DNA from 2 places in the Kitasatospora sp. NPDC049285 genome. Region 1 is predicted to be linked to the other one. Evidence: riboswitches for the same ligand, from Rfam matches in the RefSeq annotation. Region 1 holds a riboswitch; the other holds the start of a gene.
The links. A riboswitch is a leader RNA that binds a small molecule or an ion and turns the genes downstream of it on or off. The one in region 1 is predicted to bind S-adenosylmethionine.
Positions count from the first base shown of each region.

Region 2: linked by a shared signal. The riboswitch ahead of AB0K51_RS02655 (aminotransferase class V-fold PLP-dependent enzyme) and the one ahead of AB0K51_RS21670 (putative leader peptide) in region 1 are both predicted to bind S-adenosylmethionine.

Region 1 is NZ_JBFAQR010000034.1:40,223-44,424, forward strand. Features, by position in the region: gene AB0K51_RS21665 (FUSC family protein) at 1-1,165, opposite strand, end outside; SAM riboswitch class IV at 1,375-1,487, shown strand; gene AB0K51_RS21670 (putative leader peptide) at 1,547-1,693, shown strand; gene AB0K51_RS21675 (LLM class flavin-dependent oxidoreductase) at 1,848-3,071, shown strand; gene AB0K51_RS21680 (NtaA/DmoA family FMN-dependent monooxygenase) at 3,092-4,202, shown strand, end outside.
Region 2 is NZ_JBFAQR010000002.1:191,278-195,479, forward strand. Features, by position in the region: gene AB0K51_RS02645 (hypothetical protein) at 148-573, shown strand; gene trpD (anthranilate phosphoribosyltransferase) at 714-1,784, shown strand; SAM riboswitch class IV at 1,994-2,111, shown strand; gene AB0K51_RS02655 (aminotransferase class V-fold PLP-dependent enzyme) at 2,159-3,535, shown strand; gene AB0K51_RS02660 (Lrp/AsnC ligand binding domain-containing protein) at 3,557-3,838, opposite strand; gene AB0K51_RS02665 (rhomboid family intramembrane serine protease) at 3,835-4,202, opposite strand, start outside.

The sequences.
Region 1 (4,202 bases):
GCGGCCCGTAGTCCGGCTTGACCAGGAACGCGGCGGTGACGGGCAGCCAGTACCAGTGGTCCGCGCGCAGCAGGTGCGCGACGGCGGCGCTGGCCGCGACGCACGCCGCCACCCGCACCCCGTACTCCCGCCCGGCCGGGCCGCTCGCCCGGGACCCGCGCAGCCGCACCGGCCCACCCGTCGCCCCCGCCTCGCCCGTCCGGAGTCGGAGCGCGGTGCGCCGTCCGGCACCGGGTCGGGTGGCGAAGGCGACGCCCGCGGCCAGGACCGCCCGGTCGAAGGCGAGGCGGGCCGGGGTGCCGGGGGCGGGGGCGGGCAGCGGGCCGGGCGGGCCGTCGTCGCGGACGGCGGCGGCGAGGCGGCGCGGGCCGACGCTGATCCGGGCGGGCAGCGGTGCGGCCTCCCACAGCAGGGCGACGCCGGCCTCGCACAGGGCGGACGCGGCGGCGGCGCGGGCCGCGAGCCGGTCGTCCGCGCCGGTGTGCCGCAGCCGCACCAGCAGGCGCAGCCGCAGCGCCTCGTCGGCGCGGTCGAGGGCCGCGGTGAGCCGCCGCCGGGCCGGTTCGGCGGCGGGGGTGCCGACGGCGTCGAGCGCGTCGGCCAGCGCGTCGAACACGGCGGCCACCAGCAGGCGTTCGCCGTGGCGCGGACCGGTGGGCCCGCCGCGCCGCGGGTGCAGGAGGCGCAGCAGCAGGATCCAGCCGGCGCCGGCCAGGTAGCAGGCCGCCTTCACCGGACCCGGCATGGCGAGCGGCATGCCGCCGCCGACGGCGGTGAGCACCAGCAGTTGGACCGCGGCGGCCGAGCTGACCGGGCCGCGGACGCTGATCGCCCCGGAGACCAGGCCGACGACGGCCAGCAGCGCCACGGCCGGCCACCCGTCGGCGCGGCCGAGCAGCAGCCCGGCGGCGCCGGCCAGCGCGGGCAGCCCGATGTGCGGGAGCCCGGTGCGCCGGGTGCCGGGGCGGTCGTTGATGGAGGCGAACATGGCGCCGAGTCCGGCGAGCACGCCCGCGCCGTGCCGGTCGGTGGCGACGCCGAGCGCGAGCAGCGGCCCGGAGCCGAGCGTGCCGCGGGCCATCGCCGCCCAGGGGATCGGGCCCGGCTGACGGCGTGTGACGTGGGCGAGCCAGGCGGGTGGCGGGGCGGCGGCCGGACGGTGCACGGTCCTCCTGAGGCCGGGGATGTCGTCGGCCACCACAGTAGGCGGGCGATGCGACGGGACCGCTGCGCCCTCGTTACGGGGCCGTGTCGGCTTACCGGCGGCGCCCGGTCGCACCCACCGGGCCCGGCCGACGGCCCGTCAGGCGGGCCCGTCCGGTGGGTGTCCGACGGGATTGTGCCGGACGCCGGTGGCGGGTTACGGTGCAGCCAGGTCATGAGTGTCAGCGACGAGCCCTGGCTTGCTGACCGGCAACCCTCCCGCGCGGCGGGGTGCTCCAGGTGACGACCCGGCGGTGCCGAGAACGGTGCCGCAAGCGCGAGCTCGAAGCGGTGCGAACCGGTCGGGACGGAGGTGGCGGCGGTGCGGGAGATGTCCAGGCCCATGGCGGTCGTCACCGTGAAGGCCCGCTGCCGGGTCACCACGACGTACGCGCGGCTGCACATCGATCTGCAGCGCGTGTCCACCGCGCTGTGTCCGGCGACGCCGCACGCCGTCGCGCGTCGCGGCACGCCGTACCGCGCCGCCTGACGCCGCGTCACCCGGCCCCGCGCCGCCCTACGCCTGTCGTCTGACCCCGCGTCACCGTGTCCGCCACTTCCGCGCCGGCCCGTGGCCGGCGTCCGTGCGCGCGGTGTGACGCACCCTCGACGTCCCTTCCCCCCGAACCGGAGGCGGTCCCGCCATGCCCGATTCCCCCGTACCCCTGCACCTGGCCGTCGCGCTGGACGGCGCCGGCTGGCACCCCGCCGCGTGGCGCGAACCCGGTGCCAGGACCGAGGAGTTGTTCACCGCCCGGTACTGGGCCGACCTGGTCGCCGAGGCCGAGCGCGGCCTGCTGGACCTGGTCACCCTCGAGGACGCGTTGAGTCTGCAGTCCACCCACCCGTTCGAGCCGGACCGGCGGACCGACCAGGTGCGGGGCCGGCTGGACGCGGTGCTGATCGCCTCCCGCGTCGCACCGCTGACCCGGCACGTCGGGCTGGTGCCGACCGCGGTGGTCACCCACACCGAGCCGTTCCACCTGTCCAAGGCGGTCGCGACGCTCGACCACGTCAGCGGGGGCCGGGCGGGTGTCCGGGTGAAGGTGTCCGGGCGTTCCGACGAGGCCGCGCACTTCGGCCGCCGGCCCGCGCCGGGCCTGCGGCTGGAGGAGTTGGACTCGCCGGCCGGCCTGGCCGCCCTGCGGGAGTCCTTCGGCGAGGCGGAGGACTACGTGGAGGTGCTGCGGCGCCTGTGGGACAGCTGGGAGGACGACGCGGAGATCCGCGACGTCGCGAGCGGCCGGTTCGTCGACCGCGCGAAGCTCCACTACATCGACTTCGAGGGCAGCCGGTTCAGCGTGCGGGGGCCCTCCATCACGCCGCGTCCGCCGCAGGGCCAGCCGCTCGTCGCGGCGTTGGCGCACCGGGGCGAGCCGTACCGGCTGGCCGGCCGCTCGGCGGACCTGGCGTTCGTCACGCCCGCCGACGCGGCGGACGCCCGCGCGATCGTCGCGGAGATCCGCACCGCGCAGGCCGCCGCGGGGCGCGCCGAGGAGACGGTGCACGTCTTCGGCGACCTGGTGGTCTTCCTCGATCCGGAGCCGGGCGCCGCCGCCGACCGCCTGGCGCGGCTGGACGAGCGCGCGGGCGAGGCGTACGGCAGCGACGCCCGGATCTTCGCCGGCACGCCCGCCGCCCTCGCCGACCTGCTGCGGGAGTGGCAGCAGGCCGGGCTGACCGGGTTCCGGCTGCGGCCCGGCACGCTCCCGCACGACCTGGAGCAGATCACCCGCGCCCTGGTGCCGGAGCTCCAGCGCCGCGGGCTGTTCCGCACCGCCTACGAGGCGTCGACCCTGCGCGGGCTGCTCGGCCTGCCCCGCCCCGCCAACCGCTACGCCGCGCCCGCCGCCGGCGCCCTCGTCTGAGCCGGAAGGACCGCACCGCCATGAGCAAGCCCGTCAAGCAGATCCACCTCGCCGCGCACTTCCCCGGCGTCAACAACACCACCGTGTGGAGCGATCCGGCGGCCGGCAGCCAGATCGACTTCTCCTCCTTCGTCCACTTCGCGCGGACGGCGGAGCGCGCCAGGTTCGACTTCCTCTTCCTCGCCGAGGGCCTGCGGCTGCGCGAGCAGAACGGCGAGATCTACGACCTGGACGTGGTCGGGCGGCCCGACACCTTCACCGTGCTGGCCGCGCTGGCCGCCGTCACCGACCGGCTCGGCCTGGCCGGGACGATCAACTCCACCTTCAACGAACCGTACGAGGTGGCACGGCAGTTCGCCTCGCTGGACCACCTGTCGGCGGGTCGCGCCGCGTGGAACGTGGTGACCTCCTGGGACGCCTTCACCGGCGAGAACTTCCGGCGCGGCGGCTTCCTCGCCCAGGAGGACCGCTACGAGCGGGCGCGCCAGTTCCTCACCGCGGCCGGGGTGCTGTTCGACTCCTGGCGCGGCGACGAGATCGTCGCGGACCGGGCGTCCGGCGTCTTCCTGGGCGAGCCGGACCCGGGCCGGTTCGCCCACCGCGTCAGCCAGTTCGACATCTCCGGGCGGTTCGACGTGCCGCGCAGCCCGCAGGGGCGCCCCGTCGTCTTCCAGGCCGGCGACTCCGAGGAGGGCCGGGAGTTCGCCGCGTCGGCGGCCGACGCCATCTTCTCCCGGCACGGCACCCTGGAGGCGGGCCGGGCGTTCTACACCGACGTCAAGGACCGGCTGGCGAAGTACGGCCGCGAGCGGGACGATCTGAAGATCCTGCCCGGGGTGACCTTCGTGCTCGGCGACAGCGACGCCGACGCCCGGGAGAAGGCCGAGCTGATCCGCCGTCAGCAGGTCAGCGGGCAGACCGCCCTCCGCACGCTGGAGCAGGTCTGGAACCGCGACCTGAGCGCCTACGACCCGGACGGCCCGCTGCCGGACGTCGACCCGCTGCCCGGCGAGCACACCGTCGTCCAGGGCCGGGCGGCGGTGCGCGCCCACCGGGACCCGTTCGCGGTCGCCGCCGAGTGGCGGGCGCTCGCCGAGGCGAAGCGGCTGTCCATCCGCGAACTGGTCATCG
Region 2 (4,202 bases), on a different contig from region 1:
CGGGCGCGGCGCCTTGAGCGAGATCGCGCCGGGGTCTCTTCAGGAGGGGTGCGCGGGAGTAGCATCCGGAGTGGACGTGGCCCGGGTCACACTGGGCCGTTCGGCCGGGGACACATATAAGAGGACGAGCACCAGGGAGCAGGGGCCATGGCGCAGCATTCCGACGAGACGCTCACCGTTCTCGTCTACAGCGACGACCGCAACACGCGCGAGCAGGTGACCCTCGCGCTCGGCCGCCGGCCCGCCGCGGACCTCCCCGCGGTCGAGTACCTCGAGTGCGCCACCGCCGCCGCGGTGCTGCGGGCCCTGGAGAAGGGCGGCATCGACCTGTGCGTGCTGGACGGCGAGGCCGTCCCGATCGGCGGGCTCGGTCTCACCCGCCAGTTGAAGGACGAGATCTACGGCTGCCCGCCGGTGCTGGTGGTGATCGGCCGCCCGCAGGACTCCTGGCTCGCCGCGTGGAGCCGCGCCGACGCGGCGGTCTCCCACCCGGTGGACCCGGTCGCGCTGGTCGACGCGTCGGCCACCCTGCTGCGGGCCCGGCTCGCGCGGCGGACCCCGGCCGGGCGCTGACCGTCCCCACCGGGGCGTCTCAACTGGAGAGAAGGGGACGGCAACCCAGGGCGGCCGTCCCCGCTCCCTCGATAGGCTGACTCCATCCCTTCCGGCCGCCCGCGGGCCGCCGGTACACGAGATGAGAGCTGGAGACGGCCATGGTGAACGTGCACTCTGCGAACGGCGGTAGCGACCCCGCGCAGGTGGTCCGCACCTGGCCCGACCTGCTGACCTCGCTGCTGAAGGGCGACGACCTCACCCAGGCCGACACCGCCTGGGCGATGGACCGCATCATGAGCGGCGAGGCCACCCCGGTCCAGGTCGCGGGCTTCACCATCGCGCTGCGCGCCAAGGGCGAGACCGTCGAGGAGATCTCCGGTCTGGTCGAGACGATGTACGCGCACGCCGAGCCGCTCGAGATCCCCGGCCCCGCGGTCGACATCGTCGGCACCGGCGGCGACCGGGCGAAGACCGTCAACATCTCCACCATGTCGGCGATCGTGGCGGCCGCGGCCGGCGCGAAGGTGGTCAAGCACGGGAACCGGGCCGCGTCCTCGGCCTCCGGCTCCTCCGACGTGCTGGGCCGGCTCGGCATCAACCTGGACCTGGCGCCGGCCCGGGTCGCGGAGGTCGCCGAGGAGGTCGGGCTGACCTTCTGCTTCGCGGCGAAGTTCCACCCCTCGATGCGGCACACCGCGCAGGCGCGCGGCGAGTTGGCGGTGCCGACGGTCTTCAACATCCTCGGCCCGCTGACCAACCCGGCCAAGGTCACCTCGCACGCCATCGGGTGCTTCGACACCCGGCTGGCCGGCCTGATCGCCGGGGTGCTGGCGCGGCGCGGCGCGACGGCGCTGGTGTTCCGCGGCGACGACGGCCTGGACGAGCTGACCATCACCACCACCTCGCACGTGTGGATCGTGCGCGACGGCGAGGTGACGGAGACTCAGTTCGACCCGCGGGACGTGGGCATCGAGCTGGTGGGCATCGAGGCGCTGCGCGGGGCCGACGCCGAGTTCAACGCGGCGGTCGCCCGCCGGGTGCTGGCGGGCGAACGCGGGCCGGTCCGGGACGCGGTGCTGCTCAACACGGCGTCCGCGCTGGTGGCGTTGGAGCTGGGGGATGCGCCGCTGGCCGAGCAGCTGGCGGCGGGGATGGAGCGAGCCGCGGCCGCGATCGATTCGGGGGCGGCGGCGGAGCTGCTGAAGCGGTGGGCCGAGGCGACACAGTAGGGAGGACATGCAGGGGCTCGGGGAACTGCGAGAAGCGGAAGGCGCCCACCAGCAAGGTCGCGATGTGGGCGGGGAGTTGCACGTGGGAGCGCGACCTGGCGGTAGGTGCATGGCCGCTCGCGCAGTTCCCCGCGCCCCTGACGGGGCACAGGTTGTCCGAGGGGTGGACGGGGCTTGAGACGATCGAGGCCTCGTGTAGGCTGACCGCAGGTCATGAGTGGCAGCGACAAGCCCCAGCTTGCTGTCCGGCAACCCTCCGTCCGTGGCGGGGTGCCCTGGGTGAGGACCGGGCCGTGCGGCGATCAGTCCGTGCGGCAAGCGCGGACCACCGGTCGATGCACCCCGGGGTCCTCACCCCGTGGAGGAGTGCATCCATGTCCGTGACCACCGAGATCTGTGCGCCGCTGGCCGTGCTGGGGCATGACGTCGAGGTTCCGCTGGCGTCGGGGGCGAAGGTCACCTACGCGGCGCTGGACTACGCGGCGAGCGCGCCGGCCCTGCAGCGGGTCTGGGACGACGTGGCGGCGTACGCGCCGTACTACGGTTCGGTGCACCGCGGGGCCGGGTACCTGTCGCAGCTGTCGACCGACCTGTTCGAGCAGAGCCGGCGGACGGTGGCGGAGTTCCTGGAGCTGCGGGACGGCGACCAGGTGGTGTTCACCCGGGCGACCACCGACTCGCTGAACCTGCTGGCGGGCGCGGTGCCGGCCGGGACCGAGGTGTTCGCGTTCGAGACGGAGCACCACGCCTCGCTGCTGCCCTGGCGGCGGGAGGGCCTGACGGTGCGTTACCTGCGGGCGCCGCGCTCGCACGCGGAGGCGGTGGCGGCGCTGGAGGAGGCGCTGCTGGGCGCGGCGGACGGGCCGAAGCTGTTCTGCGTGACCGGGGCGTCGAACGTCACCGGCGAGCTGTGGCCGGTGCGCGAGCTGACCGAGGTCGCCCACCGGTACGGCGCCCGGGTGGTGCTGGACGCGGCCCAGCTGGCGCCGCACCACCGGCTCTCGGTGCGGGAGTTGGACGTCGACTGGGTGGCGTTCTCCGGGCACAAGCTGTACGCGCCGTTCGGCGCCGGCGTGCTGGCGGGCCGCTCCGACTGGCTGGACGCGGCGGAGCCGTACCTGGCCGGCGGCGGGGCGAGCCGGACGGTGGCGCGGGAGCTGGACGGCTCGGTGGCGGTCGAGTGGCACACCGGCCCGGCGCGGCACGAGGCGGGCTCGCCGAACGTGATCGGGGCGTACGCGGTGGCCTCGGCCTGCCGGGCGCTGACCGAGGCGGGGTTCGACGCGCTGGAGGCCCGCGAGCGGGCGCTGGTGGCGAAGCTGACGGCGGGTCTGGCCGCGATCCCCGAGGTGCGGGTGCTCAGCCTGTTCGGCGCCGAGGCGGACCGGGTCGGCGTGGTGTCCTTCGTGGTGCAGGGCTGGAACAGCTCGCACTTCTCGGCGGCGCTCTCCGCCGAGTACGGGATCGGGGTGCGGGACGGGCTGTTCTGCGCGCACCCGCTGGTGCGCACCCTGCTCGGGGGCGAGGAGGCCGCGCCGAGCGAGTGCGGCGCGCCGGAGCCCTCGCTGCCGGGGGAGCGCAGCCTGAACGCGATCCGGGTGAGCTTCGGCGCGGGCACCCCGGAGGAGCACCTGGAGCGGTTCCTGACGGCCGTTCGGGAGCTGGTCACCGACGGCGCGAAGTGGAGCTACCGCAACGAGGGCGGGCGCTGCGTGGCGGCCGCGGAGATCGACCGGGGCCGCCAGCGCTGAGCCCGCCCGGGGAGGCGGCCGCTACTCGTCCAGGCCGAGCGAGAAGGCCGCCTCCAGGTCGTGCTGGGAGTAGGTGCGGAAGGCGATGTGGGTCTCGGTGTCGATCACGCCGGGGATCTTGTTCAGACGGCCGGGGATCACCTCGGCCAGGTCCTCGTGGCCGCGTACCCGGACCATGGCGATCAGGTTGTAGGTGCCGGTCACGGAGTAGACCTCGGTGACGCCCTCGATGGCGGCGATCGCCTCGGCGATTTCGGGGATCCGGTCGACGCTGGTGTTGATGAGGACGATCGCGGTGATCACTGAGCAACTCCTGTTCGAGAAGGTGCGCCCAGGGTATCCCCCGCCGGACGGGCGGCCCAGGCGAACAGCCAGCCGGTGGCGAATCCGATCACGTGGACCAGGTAGGCGACCCCGGTGCCGCCGGAACTGACGGACCACCACTGCAGGGCGAACCACAGGCCGAGCACCAGCCAGGCGGGGAAGCGCAGCGGCAGGAAGAGCAGGATCGGCACCAGGGTGGTCACCCGGGCCTTCGGATAGAGCCGCAGGTACGCGCCGAGCACCCCGGCGATCGCGCCGGAGGCGCCGACCAGCGCGCGCATGGCGTCGGGGGTGTGCGCCTCGGCCACCGCGTAGCCGTAGGTCGCCAGGTAGCCGATGGCGA